One region of the Bradyrhizobium sp. BLXBL-01 genome, then DNA from elsewhere that is predicted to be linked to it. Evidence: predicted binding sites of a transcription regulator. Region 1 holds the regulator's gene; the other holds the start of a gene.
What was found. Region 1 encodes LexA, which represses DNA repair genes until DNA is damaged. Its sites were predicted from a motif close to TGTTCNNNNTGTGTTCNG; they were not measured.
Positions count from the first base shown of each region.

Region 1 (7,623 bases):
GGAGGAGATCCGCCTCTCGCGCGGCACGCTGACCGAGCCCGGCAAGAACTCGCCGTTCCGCGACCGCTCGGTGGAGGAGAATCTCGACCTGTTCCGCCGCATGAAGGCCGGCGAATTCCCCAACGGCGCGCGTGTGCTGCGGGCCAAGATCGACATGGCCGCGGGCAACATCAACCTGCGCGACCCCGTGCTGTACCGCATCCTGCATGCGCACCATCCGCGCACCGGCAACGCATGGTGCATTTATCCGAGCTACGACTATGCCCACGGCCAGTCGGACGCGATTGAAGGCATCACGCATTCGATCTGCACGCTGGAGTTCGAGGACCACCGGCCGCTCTACGACTGGTTCATCGAGAAGCTGCCGGTGCCGTCCAAGCCGCACCAGTACGAGTTTGCGCGCCTCAACCTGACCTACACGCTGCTGTCCAAGCGCGTGCTGACGCAGCTCGTCCGCGAGGGTCATGTCGCCGGCTGGGACGATCCGCGCATGCCGACCATGGCGGGCATGCGCCGCCGCGGCGTGCCGCCGGCCGCATTGCGCGAATTCGTCAAGCGCATCGGCGTCGCCAAGGCAAACAGCGTCGTCGATGTCGGCATGCTGGAGTTCTGCATCCGCGAGGAGCTGAACCGCACGGCGCAGCGGCGCATGGCAGTCTTGAGGCCGCTCAAGGTCGTGATCGAGAATTATCCGGAAGAACAGACCGAGGAGCTCGAGGCGATCAATCATCCGGACGACGCTAGCGCCGGCACGCGGAAGATCACGTTCGGCCGCGAGCTCTATATCGAGCAGGACGATTTCATGGAGAACCCGCCGAAGAAGTTCTTCCGCCTGTCGCCGGGCAACGAGGTGCGGCTGCGTTACGCCTATTTCGTCAAGTGCACCGGCGTGATCAAGAACGACCAGGGCGAGGTGGTGGAGCTGCGCTGCACCTATGATCCCGCGACCAAGGGCGGCAACGCGCCCGACGGCCGCAAGGTCAAGGCGACCATGCACTGGCTGCCGGCGGCGACGTCCAAGCCGGCGGAGATCCGCATCTACAACCAGCTGTTCGCCAATCCGAGTCCGGACGCCTCGAATTTCGCGGCCGATCTCAACCCGAACTCGCTCGAGATCCTCGCCGATGCGCGGGTCGAGGCGTCCGTTGCCGAGAGCAATTCGACCGAGCCGATGCAGTTCGAGCGCCAGGGCTATTTCGTCCGCGACAAGGACTCGACGCCGGGCAAGCCGGTGTTCTCGCGCACGATCGGCTTGCGCGATACGTTCGCCAAGGAAGTCGCGAAGGGCTGAGGCGAGGGCATGAGCAGCGAAGCCGACGCCATCGTTTCCGCCATCATCGCGAAATGGTGCGCCGGCTTCGCGACGCTCGATGCGGCCGCGCTGTCCTCGCTCTATGCGAGGAACGCGTTCTTCTTCGGCTCGAACCCAAAACTCTATCGGGGCAGGGACGGCGTTGCCGATTATTTCAACGGCCTGCCGCGCTGGCGCAGGCCGAGCGCGACCTTCTCCGACGTGTACGCCGCGCAGGCCGGCCCTGACCTGATCAACATGGCCGCGATCATCACGTTCGATCTCGCCGGCGAGCGGGACGACCTCGTCGTCAAGATGAGCTGGGTCATCATCCGCGAGGAAGGCGACTGGAAGATCGTCAATCACCACGCCTCGTCGCAGGCGCCGCTGATTTAACGGTCGTTCCATCAGTGTCGTCATTCCGGGGCGCGCCACTCGGCGCGAGCCCGGAATCCATACTCACGATGGTGGTTATGGAATCTCAGATGCGCAATTGCGCATCATAGCTCGCGACTCCGTCGCGCCCCGGAATGACGATTGAAACGAACGCGCGCCTGCCGCGTTGGCCGCGATCCCAACCAAGGATCCCGCCATGCAGAACATCGCAGAGCATATGGAAGTCATCGGCGCCGACGGTGTCCATGTCGGCACCGTCGACAGGGTAGAGGGCAACCGCATCAAGCTGACCAGGAAGGACAGCGGCGAGGGCAGCCACAAGGGCCACCATCATTTCATCGACAAGGGCCTCGTTGCCGATGTTGAAGGCAACAAGGTGCGGCTGTCCGCCAAGGCGGACGTCGCCGTGACGATGGAAGAGGAAAAGTAGGGCGCTCCGTCGCCCGTTCCCGATCTGTACCGCTATTCGCGCAGCCGCACGGTCCGGTAGCCTCCGCACCCGTCGCGTATCGCAAGGTGCAGGGGAATGGCGGAGCCGGGGCGGCCAGGACGCTCCCAGGGAGTTGCCGGGACGTGGCCGGTCGGCCGCGCCGCCCCGGCCGGCGGCTTTGCGCCGGCGGGGTTTGGCATCTGGCCGGCCATCGTCGAAATGCTGCGCCAGTGGGCGCGCGCCGAGGCCGGGCCAGGCCGGCTGTTGCCGTGGGTGCCCGTCGCCTTTGGCGGCGGCATCGCGCTTTATTTCGCCGCCGATCATGAGCCGGTGCTGTGGGTGGTTGCCGCGACGGCCATCGCGCTGATGCTCGGCGCGGTGTTGCTCCGGCGGAGCCGGCTGTTTGCTCCTGCCATCATGATCGCGGCGGTCGCCGCCGGATTTGCCATGGCGACCTGGAAGACGGCGCGCGTCGCCCATCCCGTGCTCGCCAAGCCGCTTTATTCGGTGTCGCTGTCGGGCTTCGTGGAAGCGCGCGACATTCGCGAGCGTACCGATCGCTTCGTGCTGCGCGTCAGCGCGATGGAGGCGCAGCGCGGCGACGTCAAGCTCGAGCGCGTCCGCCTCTCGGTGCGCAAGGGCACGGCGCCCGAAGTCGGCAGCTTCGTGCAATTGAAGGCGCGGCTGCTGCCGCCGATCTCGCCGGTGCGGCCCGGCAGCTATGATTTCTCGCGCGACATGTTCTTCCAGAGCATCGGTGCCTCCGGCTTCGTGATGGGCGCGATCACGGCGTCCAGGCCGCCGGATGCCGGCGGCCTGCGGCTGCGCTACGCCGCCTTCATGCAGGGCCTGCGCGATGCAATCGACGCGCGCATCCGCGCAACGCTCGAAGGCGACAACCGGGCGATCGCAACGGCGCTGCTCACGGGGCGGCGCGATGCGATTACCGCGCCGGTCAACGATGCCATGTTCGTCTCGGGGCTCGGCCATGTGCTGTCGATCTCCGGCTATCACATGGCGGTCGTCGCCGGCGTGGTCTTCTTCGCGGTGCGCGCGCTGCTGGCCTTGATCCCGGGGCTGGCGGCCGGCTTTGCCATCAAGAAATGGTCGGCGGCCGCTGCGCTGGTCGCGGCGGCGTTCTACCTGTTGCTGTCGGGCGCGGAGGTCGCGACGCAACGATCGTTTTTCATGACGGCGGTGGTGCTGATCGCCGTCATGGTCGACCGCCGCGCCATCACCTTCCGCACGCTGGCGGTGGCGGCGCTGATCGTGCTCGCGGTCGCGCCCGAGGCGCTGGTGCATCCGAGCTTCCAGATGTCATTTGCGGCAACGCTCGGGCTGGTGGCGCTGGTGCAGATCGGCATGCCGAACCTGCTTGCCTCACCCGATCATTCCGCGACGGCGCGGATCGCGCTGTGGGGCGGCCGCGAGATCGCGATGCTGTTCCTGGCCTCGCTGATCGCGGGGCTCGCGACCACGCCATACGCCGCCTTCCACTTCCATCGCGTGACGCCATACGGCGTGCTCGCCAATCTCGGCGCCATGCCGGTGGTGTCGGCGCTGGTGATGCCGGCCGGGCTGTTGGGGCTGCTCGCGGCCCCCTTCGGGCTCGACGGCGTGTTCTGGTGGTTGATGGGAATCGGCATCGAGTGGATGGTCCTGGTCGCGCGCTGGGTGGCGGCCCTGCCGGGCGCCGTCGGCCGCATTCCGGCGTTCGGGATCGCGCCGCTGATCGCGGCGAGCCTCGGGCTCATCGTGATGGGCCTGTTGCGCACGCCCTTGCGCTGGTCCGGCGCCCTGGTGCTGCTGGCGGCGATCCTCTGGGGGCTGTCGATGCGCCAGCCTGATGTCCTGATTGCCGGGGATGGCGCGAGCGTCGCGGTCCGGGGCGGGGATGGGCGCTTGCAAGTGATCCGCGCCAGCAAGGACAGCTTCCTGCTGAAGGAGTGGCTGGCCGCCGATGCCGATCCGCGTGATGCCGGCAACGCCTCGTTGGCGAGCAGCGTGTCATGTGACGAGTCCGGTTGCGTGGCGCCGCTCGCGGACGGACGGCTGATCGCGTTGGCGACGCGCATCGACGCGCTGGCCGATGATTGCAGCCGCGCCGCGTTGGTGGTGACGGCGCGGCCCGCGCCGCCCGATTGCGCGGCGATGGTGGTCGATCGGGCGCGTCTTGCCAGTCAGGGCGCGCTGGCTCTGACGCGAAGCGCAGAGGGTTTTTCGGTGCAGGCGGTGAGGGCGAGAGGGGCAAGCCGTCCTTGGCTGCCGGCCGGCGCCGGCGAGGGGGATTTCGACGGCAGCCTCGTGCCGAAGACGGCCGTGCCTCGCAACCGGGACGCAACGCCATCGGAGGCCGACTTGCAGGCCGACGATTGAAGATCAATGCGGGGAAAAACCGGTCCGACGGGATCCCGCAGGACGCAAACCATACCATCTCGCCGGCCGCGGCCGGCGATGGCATTTGAATTTGGCCCTCGACTTTTCGGTCGGGGCCGACCGCGTCAGCCGATCGGCAGGCGCGTGATCGTGGGCCGCGTGTCGGCGACGATCTGCGGCTTGTGCTCGCGCTCGATGGCTTGCTGCGTCACCGGCAATTGCAGCACGGTCGCGCGCTGGCCTTCGACGAGCTGCGTCACCAGCACGTACTTGCCGTCCGGAAATTCGATCGCGTCATGATGGCGATCGGGAATGTGCGGGTCGATCTTGCCGAACTTGCCGACGCGGGAGTTGACGGTGCGCGTCCAGATCCAGCGGTTGTCGTAGCGGACGTTATCGGCGAAAGCGAGCTCCGTTCCCGGCAGCAGACAGACCGCGACGGAGAGATCGGCTTCGGAGGCGAAGCCGCGCGTCGAGGTGCCGCGGAAGGTTGTCGTGACGATCGTCTCGCCAACTTCGGCGGGGCGCGTCGCGACGGCATGCAGGCTATAGTCACACATCGGGTGCTCCTCATACTGGGATAGCGACCCGCGTCTCTTTCGAGGCGCAGGCCTCTATCAGAGTGGAAGCCTCCAACGCTCTGCTCGGTTATGGGCAAATCTGCGGCTCGCATCCGCAGCACGCGATCACATTATCTTTCCCGGATTCGATAGGAACAAACCTCGCGTCCTTGCATTTGGCCCGCACTATCGGCGCTGTCGGCACAACTCTACCGGCGGAGCGAAATGGCCGCGTGTCCGCATGGGCGAGTGTCGCGCGGGAAGAGGCGCCGAACAGTCAGCGCAGAACCAGAAAGACCATCCAGCCGGAGCGGACAAGTATCCGCTCCAATCTTGGATCGACGATCGAAGCGCGCGTAGCGCTTACTTCCGGTATCAGTACTTCCGGTAAAGCCCGATCAGCTTGCCCTGGATCTTCACGCGGTTCGGCGGAAGAATGCGGACCTCGTAGGCGGCATTGGCGGGCTCGAGCGCGATCGAGGCGCCGCGGCGGCGGAAGCGCTTGAGCGTGGCCTCCTCGTCGTCGATCAGCGCCACCACAATGTCGCCGGTATTGGCGGTCTCGTTGCGCTGGATCAGCGCCATGTCGCCGTCGAGGATGCCGGCCTCGACCATCGAATCGCCGCGCACCTCGAGCGCGTAGTGCTCGCCGGAGCCGAGCATGTCCGGCGGGACGCTGATGGTGTGGCTGCGGGTCTGCAGCGCCTCGATCGGCGTGCCGGCCGCGATGCGGCCCATCACGGGCACCGCGACGGGGCGCTCGCCCTCATCCGCGGGCGGGCTGGAGCTCGCGCGCACCTTGCCGAGATTGCCCTCGATGACGCTCGGGGTGAAGCCGCGGCGATTGCCGGCTGCGGCCTGGAGCTCGGGCAGCTTGATCACCTCGATGGCACGGGCGCGGTTGGGCAGGCGGCGAATGAAGCCGCGCTCCTCAAGCGCAGTGATCAGGCGATGAATGCCTGACTTCGAGCGCAGGTCGAGCGCATCCTTCATCTCGTCGAAGGACGGCGGCACGCCGCTTTCCTTCAGACGTTCGCTGATGAACCGCAGAAGCTCGTATTGTTTGCGCGTCAACATCTCGACCAAAGTCCCCCGGTTGATGTCGTTCGATTCCGAGACGATGAAGTCGGCAATAAGCCGCTACATCCTCGAAACAAATCATGAACGGACACTATATGTTCGATATGTGTTCCGCAACTGCTTAATTTATGGTGAACGCGGCCGAACTCGCGGAATGCGTGTGGCTCAGCAGCTCAGACGGGCAGCCGCAGCACCTCGCAAGGTGTGCCGGCCTCGGCCTTCGGCGCGAACGGTGCGCGCACGAGAAGTACCTGTGCCGCAGAGAGATTCGCAAGCAGGGAGGAGTCCTGATGGCTGACGGGAAGGGCGACGCGCGTGCCGTCGTCGCGCACCTCCAGCCGCGCACGCAGATAATCCTCGCGCTGATCGTTGGCGCCGAGGTCGCGGCCCAGCACGGCGCGCTCGCGCTGATGATGAATCACTGAACCGCCCGACAGGGCCCGAATCAAGGGCACCATGAACAGGAAGGCGCACACGTATGACGACACGGGATTGCCGGGCAGGCCGATCACGCGCATCGCGCCGAGGCGACCATGCATCATCGGCTTGCCGGGCCGGATCGCGATCTTCCAGAACGCCATCTCGATGCCTTCGCCCTTGAGCGCCTGCTGGACCAGATCGTGGTCGCCGACCGACGCACCGCCGGTCGTGACCAGGATGTCGGCACCGCTCTCGCGCGCGCGGCGGATGCCGGCGGACGTGGACTCCAGCGTATCGGCGGCAATTCCGAGGTCGATGGTCTCGGCGCCCTCGCTGCGGGCAAGGGCGTGCAGGGCATAGCCATTGGAATAGACGATCTGACCGGGACCAGGCGCGGTGCCCGGCATGACCAGCTCGTCGCCGGTGGCGAGAATCGCGACCCTCGGGCGGCGGATAACGCCGAGATAAGGATGATTCATTCCGGCGGCGAGGGCGAGATCGCGCTCGGTGAGACGGATTCCCTTGCGCAGCAGCACGTCGCCTTCGCGGAAGTCGACGCCCGCAGGGCGGATGTGCCGGCCACAAATTGCGGCTTCCTTGATCGTGACATGCTTGCCGTCGGCAATTGTGTCCTCCTGGATCACGACGGCATCGGCGCCGTCGGGAACGACGCCGCCGGTGAAGATCCGCACGGCTTCGCCGGGGCCGACCCTTCCCGCGAACGGCCGACCCGCCGCGACCTCACCGACGACGGTCAGCCTGGACTCGATGGCCGCGTCGGACGCGCGCACGGCATAGCCGTCCATCGCCGACATCGCCTCCGGCGGCTGCGTGCGCCGCGCCGCGACATCGTGCGCGAGCACACGATGGTGGGCCTCGTCGAGGCGAACCATCTCTTCGGCCAGCGGCTCGGCGCCGGTCAGCACCGCGGCGAGCGCGTCAGAAACCGGCATCAGGGCCACGGGCGAACTCCGCAACAAATCAGGACTCGGTCGGCAAGTTCTAGCTGAGCGGAGGGACTGAAGCAAAAAGGCCTCCCTGGCCAGCAAGAAGCCACACTTCCTTTCGGT
Region 1 is NZ_CP182471.1:3,937,982-3,945,604, forward strand. It holds gene ACNJYA_RS18265 (glutamine--tRNA ligase/YqeY domain fusion protein) at 1-1,291, shown strand, start outside; gene ACNJYA_RS18270 (YybH family protein) at 1,301-1,687, shown strand; gene ACNJYA_RS18275 (DUF2171 domain-containing protein) at 1,884-2,117, shown strand; gene ACNJYA_RS18280 (ComEC/Rec2 family competence protein) at 2,214-4,493, shown strand; gene ACNJYA_RS18285 (hypothetical protein) at 4,619-5,053, opposite strand; gene lexA (transcriptional repressor LexA) at 5,429-6,130, opposite strand; gene ACNJYA_RS18295 (molybdopterin molybdotransferase MoeA) at 6,307-7,515, opposite strand.

Region 2 (7,623 bases), 3.0 Mb from region 1:
CTCCAGCAGATCCGCGCGCTCGACGGCACGGTCGGTGCGCGGCTGGTATTCGAGCACTAGACTGCCACCACGTTCCGGTTGCATTGTGCGGCCACTGCTCCCACACTGCGGTCGAATTCGACGTGTTCCAATCAGGTCGAATTTGAGCTTCAGTTGCGTGAGTGTCCGCCATGGAACGGGACGCCGTACTGATTGATCTCGCGCTTCAGGGCGGCGGTTCGCACGGCGCCTTCTCCTGGGGTGTGCTTGATCGCCTGCTGGAGGAAAACTGGCTCAGCATCGCCGCAATCTCCGGAACCTCCGCAGGCGCGATGAATGCGGCGGTGCTGGCGGACGGCTGGACCGCCGGCGGCGCCGAGGGCGCGCGTGAGGCGCTCGACCAATACTGGCGCCGTGTTTCGAAGGCTGCGGCCTTCAGCCCGCTGCAACGCTCGCCGCTCGACCGCTTGATGGGGCGCTGGACCCTCGACACTTCGCCCTTCTACATCCTGACCGATTTGATGTCGCGCGTGCTGTCGCCCTACGATCTCAATCCGACCGGCTACAATCCGCTGCGTGCGGTGCTGGCCGAGAGCATCGATTTCGAACGCCTCGTGCGCTCGCCGATCCAGCTGTTCATCACCGCGACGCGGGTGCGCACAGGGCGCGGCCGTATCTTCCGCAACGCGGAGATCACGGCGGATGTGCTGCTGGCATCGGCCTGCCTGCCGACCATGTTCCGCGCCATCGAGATCGACGGCGAACCCTATTGGGACGGCGGCTTCGCCGGCAACCCGACGATCACGCCGCTGGTCCGCGAAAGCGACGCGCACGACACCATCCTCGTCCAGATCAATCCGACCGAGCGGCTGGAGGCGCCGCGGACGGCCGCGGAGATCCTCAACCGGCTCAACGAAATCTCCTTCAACTCGCCGCTGATGAAGGAGCTGCGCATGATCGCGCTGCTGCGGCAGGCGGCCGATCCCGGCAGCGGCGAGGGCGCGCGCTGGGCCAAGATGCGGACGCACCGGGTCAAGAGCGACATGCTGGCGAAGTTCGGGGCGTCCTCGAAGCTCAACGCGGAATGGGAATTCGTCTCGATGCTGCGCGCCGAGGGGCGCATGGCCGCAGACGCCTTCCTCGCCGAGCATGGTGCCGACATCGGCCGTCGTTCGACCGCCGATCTCGACGTCCTCCTGTCGGAGTGTTGAGGCATGGGTCTCCTCGGCCTCCTCGTCGGGCTCGCTCTGCTGGTCCTGTTCGCCTTCCGCGGCTGGAGCGTCCTGCTGCTCGCGCCGTTCGCCGCACTCGTTGCGGCGCTGTTCGGCGGTGAGCCGCTGCTCGCCAACCTGACCCAGGTGTTCATGGTCAACGCAGCGGGATTTCTGGCGCAGTTCTTCCCGATCTTTCTGCTTGGCGCCGTCTTCGGCAAGTTGATGGACGACAGCGGGGCGGTGACGTCCGTCGCCGGCTTCATGGCGGAGCGCCTCGGCGAGCGGCGCGTGATCCTGGCGGTCGTGCTTGCCGGCGCGCTGGTCACCTATGGCGGCGTCAGCCTGTTCGTAGCGTTCTTCGTCATCGTTCCCATGGCCCGTTCGCTGTTTCGCGCAGCTTCGATTCCGCGTCGCCTGATCCCGGCTGCGATCGTGCTGGGGACGTCGACCTTCACGATGTCGGCCCTGCCGGGCACGCCGTCGATCCAGAATGCGATCCCGATGCCGTTCTTCGGCACGACGCCGTTTGCGGCGCCGGGCCTGGGCATCGTCGCCTCCCTCATCATGCTCGGCGCGGGATTGTGGTGGCTGCATCGCGCCGAAGCGTCGGCGCGCCGCACCGGAGAAGGCTACGGCGATGACGTTGAGGACTCGGCCGAGCGCGCAGCCGCCGACGAGCTCGTGCGCGAGCGCGCGACGACCGCCCGCGAGTTCGACCCGGCGGAGCTACAGCACGGTCATCGCAGCAAGCGGCCTTCGCCGGTGCTGAATGCCATCGCGCCGCTGGTCGTCGTCGTGACTGTCAATCTCTTGATGTCGCTCCTGGTGTTGCCGCGGCTCGATGTCAGCTATCTCGCCGAGCAACGCTTTGGAGATACCACGCTTGCAGCTGTTGCAGGCGTCTGGTCGGTCGCGGTTGCGCTGGCTGCCGCCATCGCCACCACCATCGCGCTGAACTGGGCGCGCCTGCCGGCGCTGCGCCGGACCATGGACGCCGGGGCCAATGCGTCGGTCCTGCCCGCGTTCAGCGTCGCCAGCCTCGTCGGGTTCGGCGCCGTCGTCGCCTCGCTGCCGGCATTCACGATCGTGCGCGACTGGGTGCTGGCGATCGAGGGCGGACCGCTGGTCTCGCTCGCCGTCGCGACCAACATCCTGGCCGCGCTGACCGGGTCGGCGTCGGGCGGCCTCACCATCGCCCTCGACGCTCTCGGCCCGACCTATGTCGAACTTGCCGCTCGCAACGGCATCGACCTTGCGTTGATGCATCGCGTGGCGGTGATCGGCGCGGGAACGCTGGACATCCTGCCGCACAATGGTGCGGTGGTCAGCCTGCTCGCGATCTGCGGCCTGACTCACCGCGACAGCTATTTCGACATCGTCATGGTGGGCATCGTGACCTCGCTCCTGGCGCTGGTGGCCGTGATTGCCCTGGGCAGTGCGCTGGGGTCGTTCTGACGGAAAGCCGGCGTCAGCGATTGACGGACGGGCGAAGGTTGCACGCGTTCCCTGTCGTCCGCGCGCTGCCACTGTGCCGCTGGCCGGCCTGGCCGCACTACAAGTCGGGACCGGTGACGGAGGCGTCGAGCTATTTCTGCGCGCAGTGACCCTTCACCTCTCCCCGCGAAGACGCGGAGAGGGAGACATGCTCCGCTCATCCCGCCGCCATCGCCTGCGCGCCGCCGAGCAGTCGCGCATTGAGCCGGCCGCCGGAGAACAGCATGTCATCGAGGGCTTCGTCGATATCGGCGGAAATGACGGAATTGCCGCCATCGCGCGCGAGGCTCGCTTGTGCCAGGCGCCGCATCAATTCCTTGATGAATGCGCAACTCGTGCCTTCGCTGCGCCTGGCGGCTTCGGCGACGACGGCGTCGTCGAGTGGCAGTCCCTTGCCATAGAGCCGGACCAGTTTGTTGCGGCCGGTCTCGTCGGGAAGCGGCACTTCGATGGCCTGATCTATGCGACCGGGGCGGCCCGCTAGGGCGCCTTCGAGTTGCTGAGGCCGATTTGTTGTCAGCACGAACAGGATGTCAGCGTCCTGCTTCAAGCCATCCATCTCGTTAAGTAATCGGTTGAGCAGCGGTTCTTCGCAGCCGCTCATGTTCTCGCGCTGCCGCGCGATGAGATCGACGTCTTCGATCACAACCATGGCCGGTTGCAGGAGGCGAGCGAGATTCATATAGGCGCCGAGCAGGCCGATTTGCTCCGCTGTGATGATCAGCGTCGTATGACCGGGCAGATGGGCCGCGAGATAGCGGATGGTGTGAGTCTTGCCCGTGCCGGGTGGGCCGTAGAGTAAGATACCCTTCCGGGTCGACTGTCCGAGGCGGCGCAGCACGTCCCGCGTGCCCACGAAGTTCAGGACGTTACGATCAAGTAGCCGTAACGTCTGTTCAGGCAGGATCACCTCGTCACGACTGACGGAAGGAAGCCGGTGCACTGTGATCCCGCGCGAGCGCCCACGGTAGTCGGAATCGGCATCGAGAGAGAGAATCTTGCCACGGTAGGTGCGCGCGGCCTGAACGGCGTCCTCCAGCGCGCTGAAGCACTGCTGGACAAGCGCTGAGCCTGCGGCCCCGGCCGGCGCCATGATTTCGATCCGCACGCCGACCTCGCGGCTGTATTCACGATGAATGGCCAGAAGCACCGCGTAGCGGAGACCAGCGGTTGCGCAAAGCCAAAGACCATTGTCGAGGCACTTGGCTGGTGTCGGTTCGCCGATATCGACGTCGTTGTACTGAAGCGGTGCGATCGTCGCCGCGAAACCGTCGTTCTGCATCAATCTCGACATGGATAGCGTCTCGTAGCGGCGGTCCTCGGCGATACCGAATAGCCGGACCGGAGACGCAAATAATCGGTCGATGGCGGCCTGGACGTCTGCCCGCATGTGGCCAGGAAATTGGCGTACCGTGGTCACCAGCTGACTCCGCGGCACATCGGCGAAGTGCCAATTCAAGACACCGAACGTGTAATTGAACTCCTCCGAGGGGAGGTCCCGCGATGCGCTTGCTGCTGCGAGTACGCAATCGGCGCACAGCCACACCGTGCGGTCCACCAATTGTGCTTCCGACTGCGCGATCGGTCGGCCGCAAAGCTCGCAGCAGGGCCTCGCCGTTTCGCTTGTGATCAGGAGTGGGTGGCCGGCGGCAGCGACACGACGCCTTGCAGATTCCAGCAGGGCGCCTGCGACCGGTGGTGGGTAGGGACCGCAGGCTGCCGCGCCATGCCTCTCCATGTCGGCAATCACGGAGGCGGCTTCACTTTCCGACTTGCCGAAGACGCGACGCAACAGGTCAACGATGAATTCACGCGGAGTATCTTCGTCAGCATGCAGCACGAGCTGAGCCGGCACGGCCTCGACCTGAGTATCGCTCATGAAGTGTCCCCTTGAGCAACCTATAATTGATATGAACAAATAGGGAACATAAAAGGACGCGGCCGTCAAGCGTGACGGCCGCGTCGATTTGGTCGTTCGTTTTCGAGCTCTAATGCGCGCCACCTCCGCCACCCGGCGCCTTCACCCTTCGCGTCAGCAGCACCGCGATCGCGGCGAGGACCAGCACCACGCCGATCACGGCAAAGGTGTCGGAATACCCCATCACCAGCGCCTGGCGCTTCACGGTCTTGCCGAGCGCGATGATGGCCTGCTCGCGTGCGGCGTTGGGGTCGGGGACGCCGTGGGCCATGAAATAGTCCGTCATCTGCGCGATGCGGGCGCGGACCTCCTCGCGGCCGAGCGTGACCGAATGGCCGATGATGTTGGAGTGGAACTGCTCGCGTTTGGTGACGATAGTGGCGAGCACCGCGGTGCCGATGGCGCCGCCGAGGTTGCGCATCATGTTCGAGATGCCGGAGGCGGCCGCCGCATCCTGCGCCGCGACGCTGCCGAGGCTGAGTGCCGAGAGCGGCGCGAGCGTCAGCGCCTGGCCGACCGCACGCACGATGTTGGGCATCAGGAACTGATCGCCGGAATAATCGAGCGACATCTGGATGTTCATGAAGGAGCTCGCGGCGAACAGCAGCAGGCCCACGGTCGCGACATAGCGGCCGTCGAAACGCTGCATCAGCTTCGGCACCAGCGGAATCAGCAGAAGCTGCGGCAGCCCGGTCCAGGCCAGCACGTTGCCGATCTGTTCGGCATTGTAGCCCTGCACTTGGCCGAGATAGGCGGGCAGGAGATAGACCGAGCCGAACAGTGCGAAGCCGAGGAACACCGCCGCGATGGTGCCGATGCCGAAATTCCACTGCGTCAACAGGCGCAGGCGCAGCAGCGGCTTCTCCACCATCAGCTCGTTGGCGATGAACAGCGACAGGCTGATCACGGCGATGACCGCGAGCCGCACGATGAAGGGAGAGCCGAACCAGTCGTCCTTGTTGCCTTCTTCCAGCACGGCTTGCAGCGAAGCGAGGCCGATCGCCATGGTCGCGATGCCGAACCAGTCGCCTTCGCGCAGCAAAGCGAGGTTCAGCGGTTGGCGCTCCAGCGTGAAGAACAGCGTGGTCACCATCACCGCCGTGGGCAGCACGTTGACGAAGAAAATGGTCTGCCAGCCGTAATTCTCGGTGAGATAGCCGCCGATGGTCGGCCCGATCGCCGGTGCGAAGGTCACGGCGAGCGAGAACATGGCAAGGCCGATCGGCTGCTGGCCCTTCGGCAGCTTGGTGAAGACCAGCGTGAACGCCATCGGGATCAGCACGCCGCCGAAGAAACCCTGCAGGCCGCGCATCGCGATCATCGACGGCAGATCATGGGTGAAGGCGCAGGCGACCGAGAAGGCCGCGAACAGGCTCGCGAAGCTCAGGATGATGTTGCGGAACGAGAATACCCGCGACAGATAGTCGGTCAGCGGGATGACGATGATCTCGCCGATCAGATAGGACGTCGAGATCCAGGATCCGTTGTCGGCGCCGGTGCCGATGCCGCCCTCGATGTTGAGCAGCGAGGCGTTGGTGATCTGGATGTTCAGGATCGCCATGAAGGCGCCGATCATCGCCGCGAACACGGCGATCCAGATCGTGGCGCTGGCCCGATTGGGGTCGGCGGCGACGCGCTCAGGCGTCGCGGCCGGAATTGCTTGTGCTGGCGTCGATATTGAGAGGCTGTTTGACATGGCACGACCCTCCGGAAACAGGTTTTGCTTTGGGCGTCGCTGCCGCCTGAGCGGCCGGCGCTGAACGCGTTGCGATCGTCGGGATCACGGACATGCCGGGCCGCAGCGCGATCGGAGGCACCGTCCCGGCGTCCAGCGCGATCTTCACGGGAATGCGCTGCACGATCTTGGTGAAATTGCCGGTGGCGTTGTCGGGCGGCAGCAGCGCGAACTCCTGGCCGCTGGCCGGCGCGATGGAATCGACGTGACCATGCACGACTTGGCCCGGGAAGGTGTCGACCTCGATCTCGACGCTCTGACCGGCGCGGACATGCGTGAGCTGGGTCTCCTTGAAATTGGCGACGACATAGGTGCCCGTGGCCGGCACGATCGACATCAACTGCGTGCCCGCCTGCACATACTGGCCGACGCGCAAGGTGCGGTTGCCGACGACGCCGTCGATCGGCGAGACGATCGTGGTGTAGCCGAGATTGAGCTCGGCCTGGTGCTGGACCGCGGTTGCGCGGGCGGCGGCGGCCCTGGCCTGCACGATCTCGGCCTTGAGAAGATCGACCTGCTTCTGTGCGGAGATGAGGTTGGCGTTGTCACGCGCGATCGCGGCGTCCGCGCCGGCATCGCGCGCCTGCGCCTGCTGCGCATTCTGCACGCTGCCATAACCGGTCCTGGCGAGATCCGTGTAGCGCTTGTTCTCCTGCTGGGCGAAGGTCTTCGCGGCCGTGTCGACATCGATGGTCGCTTTCGCGGCTGCGATCACCGCCTCCTGAACCTCGAGCTGGGCCTGCTTGCTCGTCACCGTCGCGTTCGCGGCGGCGACGTCGGCCCTGGCCTGATCGAGCGCGACGCGGAAGTCGCGATCGTCGATCCGGGCCAGCACCTGGCCGGCCTTCACATGCTCGTTATCGCCGACCAGGACGCGGTCGAGATAGCCGCTGACCTTCGGCGCGATGGTGGTGTTGTCGGCCTTCACATAGGCGTCATCGGTGGAGACGAGGAAGCGCCCGACCGTCCAGTAGTCGTAGCCGTACCAGCTCGCGCCGGCGAGCGCGGCGACGGCCACTCCCGCCAGCAACAGCTTGCGAAAGTTCAGCTTTCGGCGCGGGGTGGGGACCGGCGCGGCGGGCAGAATGCCTTCGGGCGGGCTGGTTGGCACCACGATGGTTTCGCTCTTCGATGGATTGGTATGCACGGTCATGGCCGGCTCCCTGAATTAGGAAACTTGACGATTTCCAAAATAGGGCTAGCTTGAGGACTGTCAATGGAATGACAGGCATCATCTAAAAACATGGCTCAGGCAAAATCGTCATCAGAAGGCCGCCCGCGTG
Region 2 is NZ_CP182471.1:945,839-953,461, forward strand. It holds gene serA (phosphoglycerate dehydrogenase) at 1-60, shown strand, start outside; gene ACNJYA_RS04410 (patatin-like phospholipase family protein) at 171-1,190, shown strand; gene ACNJYA_RS04415 (GntP family permease) at 1,194-2,648, shown strand; gene ACNJYA_RS04420 (ATP-dependent Clp protease adaptor ClpS) at 2,845-4,566, opposite strand; gene ACNJYA_RS04425 (DHA2 family efflux MFS transporter permease subunit) at 4,676-6,301, opposite strand; gene ACNJYA_RS04430 (HlyD family secretion protein) at 6,243-7,493, opposite strand.
Region 2: ACNJYA_RS04420 (ATP-dependent Clp protease adaptor ClpS) is a predicted target of LexA. The motif match lies at 4,598-4,615, and genes of this name have one in related genera.